Regions from separate parts of the Sutcliffiella cohnii genome, predicted to be linked through region 1. Evidence: riboswitches for the same ligand, from Rfam matches in the RefSeq annotation. Region 1 holds a riboswitch; each other region holds the start of a gene.
What was found. Region 1 has a riboswitch for cyclic di-GMP ahead of BC6307_RS02420 (sodium-dependent transporter). Riboswitches for the same ligand answer to the same signal wherever they lie in the genome.
Positions count from the first base shown of each region.

Region 2: another riboswitch for cyclic di-GMP. It lies ahead of BC6307_RS19245 (anti-repressor SinI family protein); the one in region 1 lies ahead of BC6307_RS02420 (sodium-dependent transporter).
Region 3: another riboswitch for cyclic di-GMP. It lies ahead of BC6307_RS18075 (response regulator); the one in region 1 lies ahead of BC6307_RS02420 (sodium-dependent transporter).

Region 1 is NZ_CP018866.1:521,082-527,228, reverse strand. Features, by position in the region: gene BC6307_RS02425 (pyridoxal phosphate-dependent decarboxylase family protein) at 1-885, opposite strand, end outside; gene BC6307_RS02420 (sodium-dependent transporter) at 914-2,269, opposite strand; cyclic di-GMP riboswitch class I at 2,426-2,510, opposite strand; gene BC6307_RS02415 (MBL fold metallo-hydrolase) at 2,610-3,998, opposite strand; gene BC6307_RS25445 (extracellular solute-binding protein) at 4,088-4,660, opposite strand; gene BC6307_RS25440 (extracellular solute-binding protein) at 4,726-5,400, opposite strand; gene BC6307_RS02400 (carbohydrate ABC transporter permease) at 5,488-6,147, opposite strand, start outside.
Region 2 is NZ_CP018866.1:3,809,121-3,815,267, reverse strand. Features, by position in the region: gene BC6307_RS19280 (ATP-binding protein) at 1-193, opposite strand, end outside; gene sinI (DNA-binding anti-repressor SinI) at 291-413, opposite strand; gene BC6307_RS19275 (helix-turn-helix domain-containing protein) at 416-769, opposite strand; gene BC6307_RS19270 (TasA family protein) at 1,018-1,659, shown strand; gene tapA (amyloid fiber anchoring/assembly protein TapA) at 1,790-2,629, shown strand; gene sipW (signal peptidase I SipW) at 2,610-3,233, shown strand; gene BC6307_RS19255 (LPXTG cell wall anchor domain-containing protein) at 3,263-3,877, shown strand; gene BC6307_RS19250 (helix-turn-helix domain-containing protein) at 4,149-4,469, opposite strand; gene BC6307_RS19245 (anti-repressor SinI family protein) at 4,565-4,702, opposite strand; cyclic di-GMP riboswitch class I at 4,734-4,841, opposite strand; gene BC6307_RS19240 (alpha/beta hydrolase) at 5,248-5,982, shown strand; gene rnr (ribonuclease R) at 6,016-6,147, shown strand, end outside.
Region 3 is NZ_CP018866.1:3,590,977-3,597,123, forward strand. Features, by position in the region: gene BC6307_RS18050 (PIN-like domain-containing protein) at 1-13, opposite strand, end outside; gene BC6307_RS18055 (XtrA/YqaO family protein) at 10-210, opposite strand; gene BC6307_RS25375 (aspartyl-phosphate phosphatase Spo0E family protein) at 464-601, shown strand; gene BC6307_RS18065 (DUF3954 domain-containing protein) at 609-779, opposite strand; gene BC6307_RS24850 (hypothetical protein) at 838-1,005, opposite strand; gene BC6307_RS24855 (hypothetical protein) at 1,047-1,223, opposite strand; gene BC6307_RS18070 (CBO0543 family protein) at 1,341-1,877, shown strand; cyclic di-GMP riboswitch class I at 1,995-2,081, shown strand; gene BC6307_RS18075 (response regulator) at 2,145-2,501, shown strand; gene BC6307_RS18080 (hypothetical protein) at 2,529-2,759, opposite strand; gene BC6307_RS18085 (IDEAL domain-containing protein) at 2,756-3,106, opposite strand; gene BC6307_RS25580 (hypothetical protein) at 3,103-3,231, opposite strand; gene BC6307_RS18090 (hypothetical protein) at 3,325-3,789, opposite strand; gene BC6307_RS18095 (RusA family crossover junction endodeoxyribonuclease) at 3,961-4,371, opposite strand; gene BC6307_RS18100 (dUTP diphosphatase) at 4,361-4,963, opposite strand; gene BC6307_RS24860 (DUF6011 domain-containing protein) at 4,984-5,139, opposite strand; gene BC6307_RS18105 (Fur-regulated basic protein FbpA) at 5,140-5,328, opposite strand; gene BC6307_RS18110 (ATP-binding protein) at 5,338-6,141, opposite strand; gene BC6307_RS25175 (hypothetical protein) at 6,041-6,147, opposite strand, start outside.

The DNA.
Region 1 (6,147 bases):
ATATTGGTTGAAGAACGTATACATTCCCCCCATCGCCGTATCCGCATGAATATAAATTGGCTGAAGATCGTATTCTTTTTCCAACTGTGTCGTAATTTCTTTTATCCCTTCGATGTTATCAATGCCAAACGTATCTGTCGTCCCCATCGTTGCTAACACATATAAAGGTATTCCACCGAATTGAATGATTTCTTCCATTTTCTCCTTCAAGTCATCCAAATTCATCGAATGGTCATCATTAACTTTTACACGAATCATATTATTAATGCCGATACCTGTTGCCTCGACAGACTTATAGAGACTATAGTGAGATAACTCTGAACAGAAACAATATAAATTGTTCGGTACCCCTATTTTATTGGACTGTGGAAAGCGCCTAGTTATGGCAAGTCGTAATGAGTTGAATACCGCACCTTGGCCCCCCCACGTCGTATAGCCAGCACTTTCGTTCGAGTCGTAACCAACTACTTTAGATAACATACTCGTAATCTTCACTTCTGCACTAGCTGCTGCTGGACCTTCGACATCCCATAAGCTATTACCGTTCGTTAGAACCATTACTAAATTTCCAATAATACTAGCGATGTTTGGAAGTGGTGCAGCATTCGCTACATAACTACTATTTACAAAACGATGTCCTTTAACAAGCTCTAACAGCTCGTCAATCGTATTTTCCATTGATAAGCCCGCACTCGGTACCGATGAATGTTCCATAAGACGATTATAATAATCCTCACTGTAAACCGGCATTTCACCTAGTGTTAACTTAGAAGGATCTTTTAGTTCATCTATTTTTGATAGAATCGTTTGAACATAGTTTCCTAATTCCTCTCTCTGTTTCTCGTTTCCGTCCACACTTGGAAACAACTGTTGAAGTTCACTCATTGTTGTCATATTTTTTACCCCCATTTATTTAAAAGAACCACTTTAATACACCAATAACATCTAAGAACACAATAATAATGGCAACAGGTGTAAAATATTTCAATAAATAATACCAAACGTTAAAAATACTAGCTCTTATATTAGATCCTGCTCGCAATTCATCCATCAATTCACTTTTCGATACTTTTAATGGAATAAAAATTGCTAGGAGTAACGCTCCTAACGGCATTAATATGTTACTAACGGTAAAGTCGAACAGATCAAAAAATGTTTTATCAAAAATAGTTACATCTGCCATCACTCCATACGATAAACAGGAAGGAATACCAACGATAAAAATAAGTATTCCAACAAGCCATGTTGTTTTTTTCCTTTTGCTATTATCTTTTTTCGTAAAAGCAGCCACAATAATTTCAATCATAGAAAATGCCGATGTTAAGGCAGCAAATAAAAATAAAACTAAAAAGGCAAGAAAGAAAAACATTCCTAACGGTAACTGTGAAAACACCGCCGGTAATACAGCAAAAATTAAAACCGGTCCTGCATCTGGTTCCAATCCGAACGAAAATACACCTGGAAAAATAGCTAGTCCCGCTAAAAGAGCAATCACAATATTAATGATAACGATAGATAATGCTGAAAACGGAATATTTTGTGTTTTAGGTAAATAAGAAGCATATGTCACCATGACGGATACCCCTAAAGAAAGGGTAAAAAACGCCTGGCCAAGTGCGAATAAAATACTTTCTGACGTTAGTTTAGAAAAATCAGGAATCAGTAAAAATTTCACACCTTCCAACGCTCCATCTAAACTAAGGGAGCGAAAGACGATGACGATAAATAATACGAGTAAGGCTGGCATCATTATTTTACTAGCCTTTTCAATTCCTTTTTGAACACCTTGTGATACAACAAGTATCGTAATAAACATAAATAATAGTTGGCCTAATAGAGTCCAAAACGGCTTAGAAATTACTTGACCAAAAAGTGGTCCGTATTCAGCTTGAGATAGACCGTTCAAACCGCCTGCGAAAACTTCTATTATGTATAGAATGATCCAGCCCCCAACAACACTATAAAAGGACAATAGTAAAAAGCTAGTGAACACACCTAGTTTTCCGATCACATTCCATTTTGAATTTGGGGCAAGCTTCGTATAAGTCGAAACTGCATCACTTTGAGCTTTACGACCAATTACAAATTCTCCGACTAAAAGTGGCAATCCTAGAAATAACGTAAATAATAAAAAGACTAGTAGAAATGCTCCTCCTCCACCAGTACCCGCTACATAAGGGAACTTCCAAATTGCCCCTAAACCAATTGCTGAGCCAGCAGCGGCCCAAATAAAACCAATTTTTGTTTTCCAATGCTCTTGTTGTGTCAATTACTTTACCTTCTTCCTTTAAAACATTAAACAGCGATAGATACCATTCTATTAAAATACTACGGATACTCCTTGATATAAAATCATAAAAAAATGCCCACCTAAATAAGGTGGACATTGATGATTAGCAGATCAAAAATAAGTATATCCAGCCTGTTCGGTAACCCGGCGACCTTAGAGGTATCTCCTTAGGCCCGTAGCTTTGCGTCTCCACTTTTCAATGGATTTGCCATTATCGTAGGTATCTTCTTTTTTGCACCATTAAGTATAACATAAGTATAATCGGCATGTTGACAAATATGTTTATAAGTCTTTAGAACTAAAATAAGCATCTTTACCGTTACTTATTAACTATATCACCTATTTCGTATACTTCCCCATAAGCCGGTAAGAGCTGTTGCCCATTCTTTGGTTTCAATCTTTCAGGATAAAAGCTATGAAGGGGTATGAGTACTTTTGGGTCAAGTTCATCAACAATATACTTTAAATGCTGAGGTAACGCATGCCCTCCTGAACTTACTTCTACTCTTTCTAAAGAAAGTAGTGATAATATTTTCTCTAGATTATGGAATGCCGGGTCATAATCACCTAAAGGAACGCCGTTGGAGTGGATGTATACTCCATTTTCAACGTGTAGATCAAATAATTCTATTATATTCTCATAACTGTTTTGAACGAAATATCTGCTTGGATTCTCATTAATTTTTTCTTTATTTATGAGTGGATATTTTTCCAACAATAGTTTTTGCCAATCGAGCAGCTTGTTTTCTCTTATCATAGTTTTTAGCTCTTCTGATTCGAATATGTAAAAGTGACATTGTGGTAAAAAAGTATGAGCAAGTTGCGCTGTTTTTATTTCTAAAACCACTTTTCTTTTAGCCTCTTCTCCTGCTTTACACATACCGTTAATGCGTTCCATATTTCGATGGTAAATATTAAAAATACCAATACCCTCTGACTCTTTTAACATTTGTGCAACATTAATTTGTAGCTTCGTTTCCGTAAGGAGTTTATCTGGCAATTCATTGTTACTGACTAAAAGATGTTCCGCTAATTCCTCTTCACTTTTTAATGTTGTTCCTTCGATAATAACTGCATCATACCTTAATTCTTTTGCCTTTTGTAAAAACTCCTCCATCACCTCTGGTGAAGAGCCGTGCAATCTAAAATCACCTGTATAAATAATTTTTGCATCAGGAGTTTCTAGATGAAATGCGCACGCCCCGATAACATCATGATCAACAGAAAGAGGTGTTACTTTTATTTCTCCTATATGAAAAGATTGATCGTACTCACAAGATTGGTACGACCTTACACCAGGTACACCTTCCCCGATTAATTGTAACTGATTATATAGATTTCGAGATTGTTCCGTCATATAAACTGGAATAGAAGGATCAATACATCCGATAGCTCCCATATGATCTAAATGCAAATGAGATATTAAAACAGCTGTTTTTCCCTCATATTCTTCCGCTGAAATAACATTATCACTTACTAAGTGCTCCTTATTGTATATTCCTTCAATTTTCGGTATCATACGTAGCTTTAAGTAGTCTCGAACTATCGCACTATTGCGCACCTTCACTTGTCCGTCAAAAATAGCTGTCCTCGGGTCAAACGTTAATCCAAAGTCAAAAATAACACGCGATTGCCCGTATTGTAATTGAATAATGGTACCGCCAATTGTTTTTAATCCACCAAAAAATTGAATCAACGTTTTACTCATTCTTCGACATCCTTTTCTTTTATGTAATTGTATTCGAAAAAAGAGGGTGTCCCACTTATCATTGGGACACCTTCTATTATATGTTTTTATTAGTTTCCTAACTCGCGATCCGCTGCTTTTTCCGCAGCTTCTAATCCTTCTTCCACTGTTAGTTCACCTAGGAACACTCTGTCGATTTCTTTTGCAACAGAATTTTTCAATCCATAAGCACCGACAATACGTGGGTCGAAGAAGCCTGCATCAAATTGCTGTTCTCCTACGCCATATTCCGGATTTTCGTCTGTATATTGCTTCCATTCACTACTTTCTAAAGCCGAGTAACGTACTGGTAAGTAACCAGATTGCATTGCCCAATATGTTGTGTTTTCTGTATTAATTAAAAATTTCATGTACTCAAATGCTGCTTTCTTTTCTTCATCAGAAGCACTAGCGAAAATAGAAACGTTTGTCCCAGCAAATGGCGTTGCTGCCCAATTAATGCCGTTTTCTTCAGCTGGAGCTGCCACATAAGGGATACCTGCAGAAGAACCGATATATAAAGCAACATCTCCACGAGTAAACGGACCAGACATATATCCGTCCTCACCTGCTGTACGAGCGACACCGTCTAGAATCATATTATTAACAAATTCTAATGCTTCTTTTCCTTCTGAGGAATTCATTTTAAATTCTCCAGTTGCTTCATCAAAGTATACACCACCAGCTTGGTGTACCCATTGGTTAAATTCTAATGAAACAGAGGTCCAATTACTTTACGACCTTCATTGTCAAACGTTAATTTCTCAGACGCGTCACGTAGCTCTTCCCACGTTGTTGGTGGTTCAATTCCAGCTTCTTCTAAGTAATCTACGTTATAGAACATAATACGAGTACTTTTGTTAAAAGGTAAACCGTAATACTTGCCATCCCATACGTTCGCTTCACGGAAAACTTCTACAATATCAGTTAATTCTGCTTCACTCATGCCAACTTCTTGATCATTTATTAATGGTGTTAAATCAGCAACTAAATCATTTTGAATATATTCCGTAATCCAATCCTCGTAAGCTTGAGTTAAAACTGGTAAATTATTTGCTCTTGCAGCAGCCATATTTTTCGTAGAAAGGTCACTGTAGCTTCCTTGATTCACAAGCTTTACCGTAATATTTTTTTCGTTTGATTCATTAAAATCATTCGTAATTTTCGTTAAAGCTTCTTCATGTCCTCCACTCATTGCATGCCAAAATTCAATTTCAATCGGAGACGCTTCCGCTTCCTTTTTCTCTTCTGTATTTGAATTATTGTTAGAATCATTATTCGTATTTTCGTTGCCACTTGTGGTATTACTCTCATTTCCACAAGCAGCTAATATTGTAATAAATAATATTGCAATCATCGTCATTATTAATTTTTTCATTTTCATCGTATTTCCTCCTCTTTACTAGTTAATAGAATTCGAATTGTGTGAACCTTTTACTTTAGGACCACCCCCTAAAAGCATTCTCTTCTGTTATCCTTTAATTCCAGCTTTCGCAACACCTTCAATAATGTACTTTTGTAAAATGAGATATAAAATAATCATTGGCAGTATGATCATTGTAGAAGCCGCCATAAGTAGCTCATAAACGGTTCCTGCTTCTGTACTAAACGAAGTTAAACCGACCGGTAAAGTTCTCATTTCTTTTGATTGAGTCACAATTAACGGCCAAAGGAATGCATTCCAGCTACCGATTGCTTTTAATAATAAAATCGTAACAATCGCAGGCTTTGCAAGTGGTACCATAATCGTCCATAAAAAACGAAAATTGCTACACCCATCGATTTTGGCGGCATAGGATAGCTCTCTTGGAATTCCTAAGAAAAATTGGCGTAATAGAAAGATAGAAAAAATACTTGCTAGCCACGGTACGATTAATGCTGGGTAACGGTCAATCCAACCTAGCTCGGACAATGTTACGTAATTCGGAATCAATACTTCCCCCGGAACCATCATCGTTCCTAACAGAACAGCAAAAACGATGTCCCGACCGTAAAAGTTAATTCTCGAAAAAGCGTAGGCAGCTAGTATCGTTGTCAACAATTCCCCAATAGTCGATAATACGGTAACGATAATACTATTTACCGTATATCTAGCAAACGGGGCCATCCCCCATGCTGTTTCATAGTTATC
Region 2 (6,147 bases), 1.6 Mb from region 1:
AGATATTTTTCTTTTTAGGATAAATAATTAATAGTATGGAAATGACTACTACAATTAATAGGTGCGTAATAAATGTGGCTGTTGGCCCATTTTCCCACAGTTCAATGAACGAACCTAACGTCATTAAGACGATACTAGCAATCGCAATAATCCAATATATTTTTTTATTTGGTAAATGGGTTTGATTCTTCATGTTAATACCTCAATATTTGTAATATCTCCATTTTACTAGATTATAGTTGGAAAGAAAATGTAAAAAAAAGAGAGACCGCTTTGGCCCCCTAATTTTCCTATTCAACATTCTTACTAAGCTCCTTAAATGCCTCACTTATTTCTTCCATCGTCATCCCCATTTCTTTGGCTTCAAGAATCATTTGAATCCAGTCACAATCTAATTCATATTCTAGGTCCACAGTTATTCCCCCTTAATTCTTTTCGTTTCTTGCCATTTCTTAAAATGAAGGTAATCACGAAACTGTACAAAATCTTCTTTTGTCATCCCCTCAGAAATCGCTTTGTATAAAAGCCGTCGCCATTCAGCATCTAGCGTAATTTTTGGCCCACTTACCTTTTTCTTTTTATTAAGTAATTCTTCTATATCGGTATCTAATGATGTCGCAATTTTACTTAACAATTGAAGAGAAGGGTTTACTTGCAAATTTCGTTCTAATTGACTCAAGTAAGACTTTGAAACACCTGATTTTTCCGCTAATTCACTTAAACTAAGTCCATTATTATTACGAAGTTTCTTTATCTCGTCACCAATCATACACATCGTCCTAACTATATATCTTTTTGTTCATTATATCGTACAGTTAATTCATTATAAAAAACAAAAAACTAAGTAAATGAGAGAAAACTAATGAAAAAGTCCTAAAAATGTTCTCAATTGCGAAAAAACGAACTAATTTGGCGTTTTTCATAACGAACAAAGTGTTTTATACTTCGTATTGTAAGGTTCGTTAAAGAGAACAACGAACTTAAAAATTTTACCTTAGGGGTATAGGAGGAAAAAGAATGAGTTTAAAAAAGAAATTAGGTTTAGGGGTAGCTTCAGCAGCACTAGGTTTAGCACTAATTGGTGGAGGTACATATGCGTACTTTAGTGACACAGTAGCAACAACTAACACATTTGCATCGGGTACATTAGATTTATCCATTAATCCAGAGTATGTAATTCGTGCTGAAAACATTAAACCAGGAGATATTATGCCAAGAGCTTTTGAACTTTCAAATGACGGTACTTTAGATATCTCTAGAGTTGATATTCATACAGATTACACTGTTGAATATGGCGACAAGTATACAGGAGGAGACTTAGGTGAGCATATTCTCGTACATTTCATGACAAACGTAGATAAGAATGGTCTAGGTAATATCGTTGTAGGGCCAAACAATGTTATAACTACTACTACTTTAGCAGAACTAAAAGCTGCAGATGGTCTTCCTGATGCAGTAGCAAATGATCTATACGTAAATTTACCGTGGCTAGGTGAAGTAAATGGAGAAAGGGGCGGCCTTGCAGCTGGGGATTCAGATGACTTAATTGTTGTGTTTGAATTTGTAGATAATACTGAAGATCAAAATACATTCCAAGATGCTGAGTTGACTCTCTTCTGGAACTTCGAAGCTCACCAAACAGCTGGAACTATAAAATAAGAAACTAGATAGATTGGGGAAGGGTGGGGTTAGCTCACCTTTCACCATTTATTTTTTATCATAAATATATAAATCTAATTGTATATTCATGATAGAAAGTAAAAGCATTAAAGGAGGTTCTAACATTGAAATGAGGAGCTCTAGATTAAGGAAGTTTGGTAAAAAGAACAAAGGGTTTCTAATCATTTTACAATTAGCTGCTATTTATTATGTATCAATTATTTCACTATCATATTTAACAAATGGAACACTAGCCTATTACAGTGACACTTCACAAACAAACACTAGGATCACTACTGCTTCAGATTGGTACGACGGAAGTGATCTTATTTTTCCTAATAGAGGTACTCAAGTTGTACATAGTTGTCCTCCTGAAGAAATCGGTGTGGTAGTTAAAAATGATGGATTAGATATGTCTAAAGCGACAGAGTATGAGATTTATTACACTGAATTATATGAAAATGGGAATCCACTAAAACATGGTGATAGAATTTTTTCAGGTTGGATTGAACCGATCCCTAAAGGGGGGACTGTCCTCTTAACTTATCAAGCTGAAAGTGAAGGATGGTACGTTTTCAAAGCTCTACAAAGACCTGGATTTGAAAAGGACTATATTAATAGAAAAGAAGTGTGGAGTGAAAAAGTGAAAGTCCAGTGTAAAAAACAGAAAGATATTAAGGGAGCAGCTGAAGAAGAAGAGAATGAAATAGATAAGTCATTAGAGGAAAAGGAAGAAATAGTAGAAGAACAACCGAATGAAGACATAAAAAATGAAGAGGAAGAAAATAAAGAAGAAAAAATGGATGAAGAATTAGAACCAGAGCCAGAAAAAGAAGAAAAAAGTGAAGAAATACCTCCAGAAGAAAGTGACGATGAAAAAACTGAAGAAGAGATATCTTCAGATCAACCTAAGAATCAGAGTATAGATGAAGAAAAGGAACATGAAGGAGATGAATCAAGTGAAGGATAAGCTTAAAAGCCTATTTAGTCTAAAAAATATAAAAAAATGGTTTAGTAGTTTAGTGACATTTACTTTATTTGCAACTTTAATTTTAATGGCTGTTCTCGTAATATCCTCCAAAGCTGCTGGAGGAGAACCACAAGTTTTAGGCTATCAATTAAAAACTGTTTTATCTGGTTCAATGGAGCCAGAAATAAAAACAGGATCCGTTATTGCGGTAAAGCCTGATGTAGATATGAAAGGCTTTGAAAAAGGGGATATTATTACATTTAAAGCAGATACAGAGAAATTAATTACTCATAGAATTACAGAAGTTGTTACTAGTGGAGAACATGTAATGTATCGAACTAAAGGCGATAGTAATAATGCAGAAGATTCCGCGCCTGTTTTGTCTGAAAATGTAGTTGCACAGTATACCGGCTTCACTATCCCATATGCTGGTTATTTTATCAACTTTGCGAATTCTAAAAATGGAAGCTTACTTTTAATGGTCCTTCCAGGTATATTACTCGTACTTTATGCTGGTTTAACAATTAAGAGTGCAATAAATGAGATCGAGAAAAATAGTAAACAACTAACTGTTCCAATTGAGGATACACCGCCAAAAGTTTAGTTAAGCCCTTAAGGGAAGGGAGAAACGGTATGAATGCTATAGTAAAACTTATCATGTATAGTGCTTTACTAATACTAATAATACAATCGGCTACTTCTTCTGTTCTTGCTGACTCTAATGAAAATGAAATAGATATAAGGACTTCACCCGAAAAAATACTTTTTGAATTAGATAACATGAAACCAGGAGATTGGGCAGAAAGAAGTTTAGTAGTAACAAATAGCGGTACGAAAGATTTTAAATATCTTTCGTCCGCAAGTTTAGTTTCAGGTTCTGAAAAATTTTATAATGCTCTTATTTTATCTATTTCAGATAAAAGTGGACAGATTTTTAATGGTAGTCTTGAAGATTTTAAAGCGTTAAATCCAAGAGAAATTGTATCAGGTGGAAAGGATGAATTGTTATTTAAAGTGGAGTTTCCATATGAAAAGGGAAATGAGTATCAAGGTTTAGCATCTATAGTAGAATTTAAGTTTTATGCAGAAGGTACACTTGGAGGAGTTAGCCCTGTGGATGGTGTAAAGTTACCTAAAACAGCTACAAACATTTTAGATATTATTTTAATTGGTGTCATTATTTTAACTATAGGTACATTTATATTAATAATAAGTAATAGAAAAAAACGAAAAATGCAATATAAATAAATTTTTAAAGTTATTTCTTTTAAAGGAGAGAAATTAAGGTGTACACCAAAACCTGCCCAACCTGCACGAAACCATCCTACTCCAGCTCAGAATTCTCCCGATGGATCTGTCCAACTTGTTCAACAGACTTAACTTCTCAAAAGGAATACGTAGCATTATGTCATCAACCAACTAAATACGAAAGAAAGAAACAGCTTACTCTTTATGTAAAGAGCTATAAAATCGACCGAGTCATATAATAAAGCGCCGATGCATTTTGCTATCGACGCTTTTATTTTTGGCTTGCTTTCCATTTATTAAATTCTAGCCATTCTTTGAATTCATCTTTTGATACACCTGAATTCATAGCTTCTTTTACTAGGTTAGCCCACTCTGAATCGATGGCTCCTTCGTCTACTTCTTCATGTAGAAGGCTGTTGACGGATACGCCTAAAACTGCTGAAACCTTTTCTAAAAACTGTACAGATGGGTTCGATTGTAAGTTACGTTCGATGGAACTTAAATAAGATTTAGCAACCCCTGCACGCTCTGCTAGTTCTGACATGGATAATTTCTTTTCTTCACGAATTTTTTTGATGCGCTCGCCGATCACAGTAGTCACCTTCTTTCTCTATCTCTAACTTTTTCTATTATATCATATATCGAAGGTGTTGTTTGATATTTCAAACAAAAATAAAACTATACGAACTAAAGAGAGGTGTTCGGATAGTTATGTAAAAACTCTCTAATTTCTTCCACGCTAATGCCGAATTCTAACGCAGATGATATTAGTTCAATCCACTCTTTATCTAGATTCTCAGTCATTTCTAGTACCCCATTCCCCATACTTTTTCCCTCCTAAAATACAATCAGTATCCCAGGCAGTCCAGCCATCATAGCAGATTTTTTTCTCTTTCTTTGTTTATCTCCCGTAGACCTGTTGACTTTGCGTCCTTATTTTTCAATAAGTTTGCCTTTGACTGAATCAATAGTCGCACTACTTTTTCTATATGTCCAAAGTTATTATAAAACAACCATATTAAAGATGTTGAAGATACATGTCGAAGTAGTAAAAAAGTGATAAATCTCTCTAAAGCTTGATATGATAACGATTAGAGGAATTAAATGTTAATTTTTTACTAAAAAGGAGAAAAATAATTTTATCCACTTTTGTCGAAATAGTCTGAAACTTAAAGTTAGGCAAATTGTTACCCACATAAAAATAAATAGGATTGCGAAGCTGTTACTTTTTTACTAGTAATTCGTTTAGCACCATATTTCATGCGTAACAAAACGTTTTATGGTAATATATTCTTTTTGGATAGGATAAATTTTTACTTATAAATGGTTGAGCATACTATACATAATAATAAAGAGTGAGGGATGTCCCAATGAAAGTGAAGTTACCAGAACCGTTCACGTTTGAAGGCGGGGAACGAGCGGTTTTACTATTACACGGATTTACAGGAAATTCAGCCGATGTTCGCATGTTAGGCCGATTTTTAGAAACAAGAGGTTATACATGTCATGCACCACAATATAAAGGACATGGTGTTCCGCCAGAAGAACTTGTTCATACAGGCCCGGAAGATTGGTGGCAAGATGTAATGGAAGCTTATCAGTTTTTAAAAGATAAGGGTCATGAGCAAATTGCAGCTGTTGGTTTGTCTCTTGGAGGCGTATTTTCTCTTAAATTAGGTTACACTGTACCTATTAAGGGTATTGTCCCAATGTGCGCACCAATGTATATAAAAAGTGAAGAAGTAATGTATGAAGGTGTTTTAGCGTATGCTCGTGAATGGAAGCGAAGAGAAGGAAAAACACCAGAACAGATTGAACAAGAAATGAAGGCTTTTGCTCCGATGAATACGTTAAAAGAGCTACAAGCATTAATCGCTGACGTTCGTGACAATGTCGATATGATTTACTCGCCAACATTTGTAGTTCAAGCACGCCACGATAAAATGATTAATACAGACAGTGCGAACATTATTTACAATGCAGTGGAGGCAGACAATAAGAAAATAAAATGGTATGAAGAATCAGGTCATGTCATTACGCTAGATAAAGAGCGTGAACAACTACATGAAGATGTTTATGAATTTTTAGAGTCATTAGATTGGTAAGGTGTATTAGACAATTAAAAGGAGGGATGGGAAATGGAAGAAATGATTCAAGAACATATAGAGCGGCTTCTTTCCTATATGAAAGAAGAGGCCTATAAGCCGTTAACTACGGGTGAGTTAGAAAGTGCATTCGGAATAGAAGATTCAGAGGAATTTAAAACGTTT
Region 3 (6,147 bases), 1.8 Mb from region 1:
AAACACTTTTCAAAACTCTTCCCCCTCATCAAACTTGACCCTCTTGACCTTCCCCTGGTGAGTAATTATCTTTGTCTCACCATGCACCGGTAAATGAGTTATCTTCGCCTTGCCATCGCAAATTACAATGGCGAAACTTCCTTTTAGTTCCATTATATCAATTTCTAATCTATTTGTACTACGGTTAATTTCAATGCTTTCTAATCTCATATCCATACCTCCAGTTATAAAATAAAGAGCACCAAACAAACGCTATTGCGCTCATTTAGTGCCCTCGGTTATTCCGTTAGGCAATAAAACTCTTATTTTGTAATAAAAAGTACTTTAATAACTAGTTTTGTCGAATGCCTATCTTTTATCTTAGGTGTTATGCAATAATTCTTTTGGACTATTCCCACCATTACTTTTGTATATTTTAAGGAGTATAATTATTATGCAAAATAGCGATAATTTAAACGATTTAATGAAAAAAATTTATTACGTAAGAAAGAATATGTTAACCTTAGCATCACAATTCGGTTTGGGTGACAACAGAACCATTTCATGTAGTCAAAAACTTGATAAATTAATAATTAAATATCAGAAGCAAAGAGTGAGCTAGTAATAAATCAAATCTTTCTCTTGTTTGTCGTTTCTAAACGATCAACCTTCCCGCCAAGTACAACAACAGATATTTCACCGTAATCAGGAAGGTCATGCTCTATTAATCTACCGTCTTTTATCACATACATTTTTTTATTATTTGTTAGATCTATTTCTGCCGTTAATTTTCCGTTCACCAGGACCCCTCCTAATGTTATAATTGAGTTGGTTGGGTCAGGAGAAATCCTGGCTTTTTTATTTTGGTACTGTAGGCTCTAGAGCTTCTATCTTTGCTACCAGTTTTATTAAATCCTCTTTAAGTTGTACTGGATGTTCTTCATAATGCCTATCTTCTTGGTTTAGTATCATATTGATTACCTTGACTTTAATTTCTGTTAATTCTAGTTTGTTAACCCAATCCATGTTTATCACCTCGTTTACAGTTTGGTGAGTAATGGATTTATTTATGCTCGTCTCTTTTTTCGATTCCCAGCATGCCTTATTCTGGTTCTTTCACTGTAGGAATTCAAATCAGAGTATGACGTCCCCTTTGGTCTTTCGGTTGGCTTAATTGGATGCTTTTTTATATATTCAAGTCGTTGTTCTTCTGTCATATACCAAACCTTAACCTTGCCAATCACTTAGTATTCCTCCTTCACCTTTTTCTAGAACTGCGCATTAATTAATTTTTTTTGCTCCTCCATTATATGTATTTATATTCCAATATTGGAAATAATTCAATTGTAGGAGGTTATAAAATGTTTGAACAATTACAAGAGCTTAACAAGCAAGCAAATAGAATTGAAACAGAATACTGGGTAAACCACGATTTATTCTCATGGCAGTGGTGGTTTATAGTAATAATAAATTTGTTATTTTTAGTTTTATTAATACTTTTCATGGATAAGCAAAGAATTCAAATTATCACCATTGCTTTCCTATTCTCATTTATCTTGGTTGGAATAGTAAACGAACTTGGAAGCTTTTATGGATGGTGGAGTTATCCACACCAATTCATCACGGCTCTAAAAACAATGAATGCAGTAGATTTTTTGACTGTACCTGTAATAATTACTTTGTTTTATCAGACATTTGGAAAGTGGAAAATTTATTTGATAACAACAACTGTATTTTTTTTAATTCTATCTTTTGTAGGAATACCGATATTCGTTTATTTTGACTTCTACAAACTCCATACCTGGAATTACTTTTACTCTTTTCTAACTTTACTACTGGTTTCAATACTAGTTAAATTATTTACTGATTTTATAATTACGAAATCAAAATCTCTATAAGAGTCCATCTTTTTCGGTGGTCTTTTTATGTCGCAATTTTGGTCAAAGGTTTCTTAAATCCCTTGCAACGGATATTATTTCTACATTTTTCTACAAATTTCTACATTTATGTCGATAGACTATTAGAGGCAAATTTTACGAAAGTAAAAGACGCAAAGCTACGGGCCTAAAACATTTATTTGTCATGGCGGCCGGGTTGCCAGGTATTCATGTCCTGTAATTATATTTGCCTTTTCTAATTTGCCTAATTTAGTAAAGGTGGTTCTTATGAAAAAAGTTCTTATAGTTGATGACTCCAAATTTATGCGCAAATTACTTAAAAGGCTAGTCGAAAAAGGTGATTATCAAATAATTGCAGAAGCTTCTAACGGCCAGGAAGCTATTGAAAAGCTTCAAGAATTTAGTCCAGATATAACTTTATTGGATATTACTTTACCTTGTATGAGTGGACTAGAAATTCTAAAAAAGATAAAAGAACAAGATCCAAGTTCTAAAGTCGTTATTTGCTCTTCACTAAGCTACGAATCACTTGTTGATGAATCAGAAGGTCTTGGTGCGAATGGTTTTATAGTGAAGCCATATTTTGATAAACTATTATCCACACTCGATCAGATTAGTTCTTAATTTCGAGAGAGCACACACTCTCTCGAATCATTTCTTTAGACCAAAATCGGCTTTTATCAAGTTGCCCTGAACTTCGTAAGAAGGGTCTCTATCTTTAACACTAGTAAGCAATTTTTCTACCTTTTTATCAGTTTCAAATTTCTCCGCGCATCCTTTAGCAAATGCTGTTATTTCAGTAACACTCATACCTTCACGTAATAGTCCTCCAACCGCTAACGCCATATATTGTTCTGCTTTTAATTCCGCTTTTATCTTCACCAGCCAACCAACTCCTTTGGTAAGCGTTCCGTTAGTTCCATGAACCACTCTTGGTCGTTCATATCAAGTGCTATATCGATAAGAACGTGTAAATCGACTTCTTCCAGTGAAGGTTCTGCTTTGGAGAGGTTTTCTATATCAACCCATTCCACTCTTCTAATTCTTGATCCATTTCCATGCTTTAGAAAAACAACCTTTGCAATATTTTCATCTTCCTTTACAACTGAAACAAATCCTACTGACCCTTTAGCCTTTGGATTATAACCAAGGCTAATCTGTGATAGTTCTACCCAGTCACCTTTTTGTAGTTGACCTATCTCTAGAATGAAATTTTCTTCCGTGTTCATGATTCATCCCTCCCCATTTTAGGAAAATCATTTTCCCAACGTCTTTTCCATTCTTGCAGCGCCTCTTCGTTTTCGTTTTGGCATAGTTTGACTAACTCTATCAGTGATACTTTTTCTAAGCTCATTGAAACTCTCCGATTCTACCAATTCTTCTCGTAACACTTGCTTCTGCCATTCTAGTTGTGAGTTGTTATCCTGAGACATGTACTCACTTCCTTTCAAAATAGGCTTAGTTGTTCATATTCCGTTGGCTCTGATTCCACATATATCTCTTCAAGATCAACTTCCTCTATGCTTACAACTTCTTCAGGAGAATCATTTAGAGTAACTTCTTCAAAGTTTGAAAACCAATCTAATGGGAAACAACCTCTTAATCTACTAAGCTCTGGATCCTTGTAAAAATTAGCATGTGTTCCTTTTACCCTGAGGAAATATTCTCCTAGCTTTACTCCTTTGTAACCCTGCTCACGGTACACTAGCTGTGCTTTATAGAGCTTTTCTTTATGTAGTTCTTGATTAGCAACAATTTCAAACCGTTCAGCATGGTAACAACCTCTGTGAGCACCTTTGTTAGGGAAATTAGATACGTAATAATGTTCAGGGCCGTTCGGAAAGAGGTAATACCTCTCTCCATTCTTCAAGAGCTCTGAACTATCCGCCTTTACGCAAACACCCTGTAGCATACCTATACCTTCTTTCTTGCCTTATTTTCGGTATCTCCGAGCCACCTAACTTTTTGCAATCAGTACCGAAACGACTGGAGCAGTGACTATACAGTGAGCATCTGTTCATACATGTCATTATCTTGTCCTCTTTTTTCATCCAATCAGTTCGAACATCTGATATGATTACATTCATGTTCCTTTCAACTCCTGAACAGTAATATCAATACCAGGAACTTCACCATACAGTTTAATAGCTGTCACCTTAGATACCTGATTGTCATCATGCCAGGCTAGTTTGTTAAGTGCATCAAAAACACCTTTTACTAAATTGTCTGCATCAGGCTTCTTGATGTGATATTCTCCTAATGCTGCAACCTGCTTCTTCTTGCTCCAACTTTTCGGTATTGGCATCTTAAACCATATTTCTACTGCTATTGGACCATCTAGTAGTGTTTTCTCCTTCAACTGCTGTTTGGCTTTCCACTGGATAAAGCTTTTGTAAGCTAGATACCTTTGGGCATTGGGTTTAACAAACTTTCCTCTTCCCGTCATTCTTACGGCTCCCATTGGCTCAATAGGAATTGATAGTTTAATAGCCATTGTCCTGTCTCTCATGATTCATTTTGTTTTTGGCGGAGTATGCTTCCTCAATCTGTTCGAATGTAAAGCCAAATTGAATCATCCCGATTGCAATAAAGAGAAACCATGCTGTTCTAAAACAAAATTCATGTTTCGAATATGTTAGAAAGAAGTTAGGTTCGTTTTTATCATGTGACATTTTTGCAATGAAGGACTTTAATTCTAAATACACGCCATTAATACCACCATCAAATCCCTTTTCCTCGAGTTCAAGTATTGCCTCTTCATGTAGATATAAATATTCTTGCCAACCTTTCTGATTAGCAAGTGAGAGAAAGAAATGTACTGCATCCACATACTCTTCAAGAAGGGGATTTTTAGTTAATCCTTGTTGAGCAGCATAATAAGATTTCAGACCTACTCTAGTTCTTGGCTCTTGATCATCGCTCCAAACCTTAAACCAGCGACCCTCATTAGCAAATTCACTTAACTCAACATCTAGTGCAACTAATGTATTTCGGAATCTCTCTTCATCCGTCCAAACGATTCCTTTTTCGGCTATAATTCGGTTATCTAGTTGCTCTTGTGTTGCCAACATTTTTTCTAGACTCATAGTCTCCAACCTTTCGTGGTTTATTTAATAACTAGTACCGTCTCTTCAACGAAGGATAGTTGCCCCTCAGGAGGCTCATTTTCGCGTTCCTTAGCTTTCTTTTCACAAACAGGACCAATACCTCTTTCAATGCTCCTTTGACTTTTCAGTGGTCTATTAAACACTGGACAGTTCATTTATTTTCCCTCCCCCGACATTTCTTTGCCAAATTTACATTTAACGTTTATATGAATTTGCTCTAGTTCTGATAGATTTAATTCATAGAGTTGCTTCCCGTCAGGGGTTTTAAAGTATCCGTATCTCATAAGCTGGTTAACTAAATAATCTCTTCTTTCTTGTCGTTTCTGTCTAAGCAATGTACTCATGTTTTCCTCCTAGCTTGGTGCTCCTACTAATCTATGGTTTAGCTGTTTACGATCTCCTTTAATAACAACTGTGTAGTCCTGGCACATTTGATAAATTCGTGTACCTAATGCCTCATCAATGTCGCATAGTTCGTCAACTGACAGTTCAGATGAAACCAATATTGGCATGTGATTCAAGTAACGATAGTTTAAAACGGCATACATCTGTTCAATTTGCCAGTCAGTAGCTCTTGGTTTTCCTCTAGCTGGCTTGAATAGGTCATCGATAAATAAAACATTTACCTTTTTCATTTTTTCCAGCTTTTCCTCGAGCGCATCGAAGTCATCTTTTAAATCACCAAACCCTTCAACGAAAGGAAAATACAGAACTGGAACATGTTTTTTCTGTATGAAATTGTTCGATATAGCCATAAGTAAGTGAGTTTTCCCTGAGCCGGGTTGACCTAACAACGCTATGCTATTATTGCGGTTTTTCTTGATAGATTCGAAGTTCTGATAATACATAAGTGAGCATTCGTAAGCATCTTTGATAACGTCTGGTTTATTCTCCGTATCGAAGTTTTGGAAGCCCAGCCTCTTAAACTCGTTTGTTATTTCACTAGTTTTCATCAAACGATTTGCTCTTCTCCAACTAATGCAAGTGCAACGAATCCAAACTTCTACTCCATTTTCGTAGCCAATATAACCTGTTTCATCTTTGCATTTAGGGCAGTCATACTTTGCTTTTTCTAATCCATCCGACTCTTCCGCCTGTAATTGACTCGTTTTCAACTGCAGCCTCTTTAAGATTTCCTCCATGCTTTGGGTTGCCATGTTCTT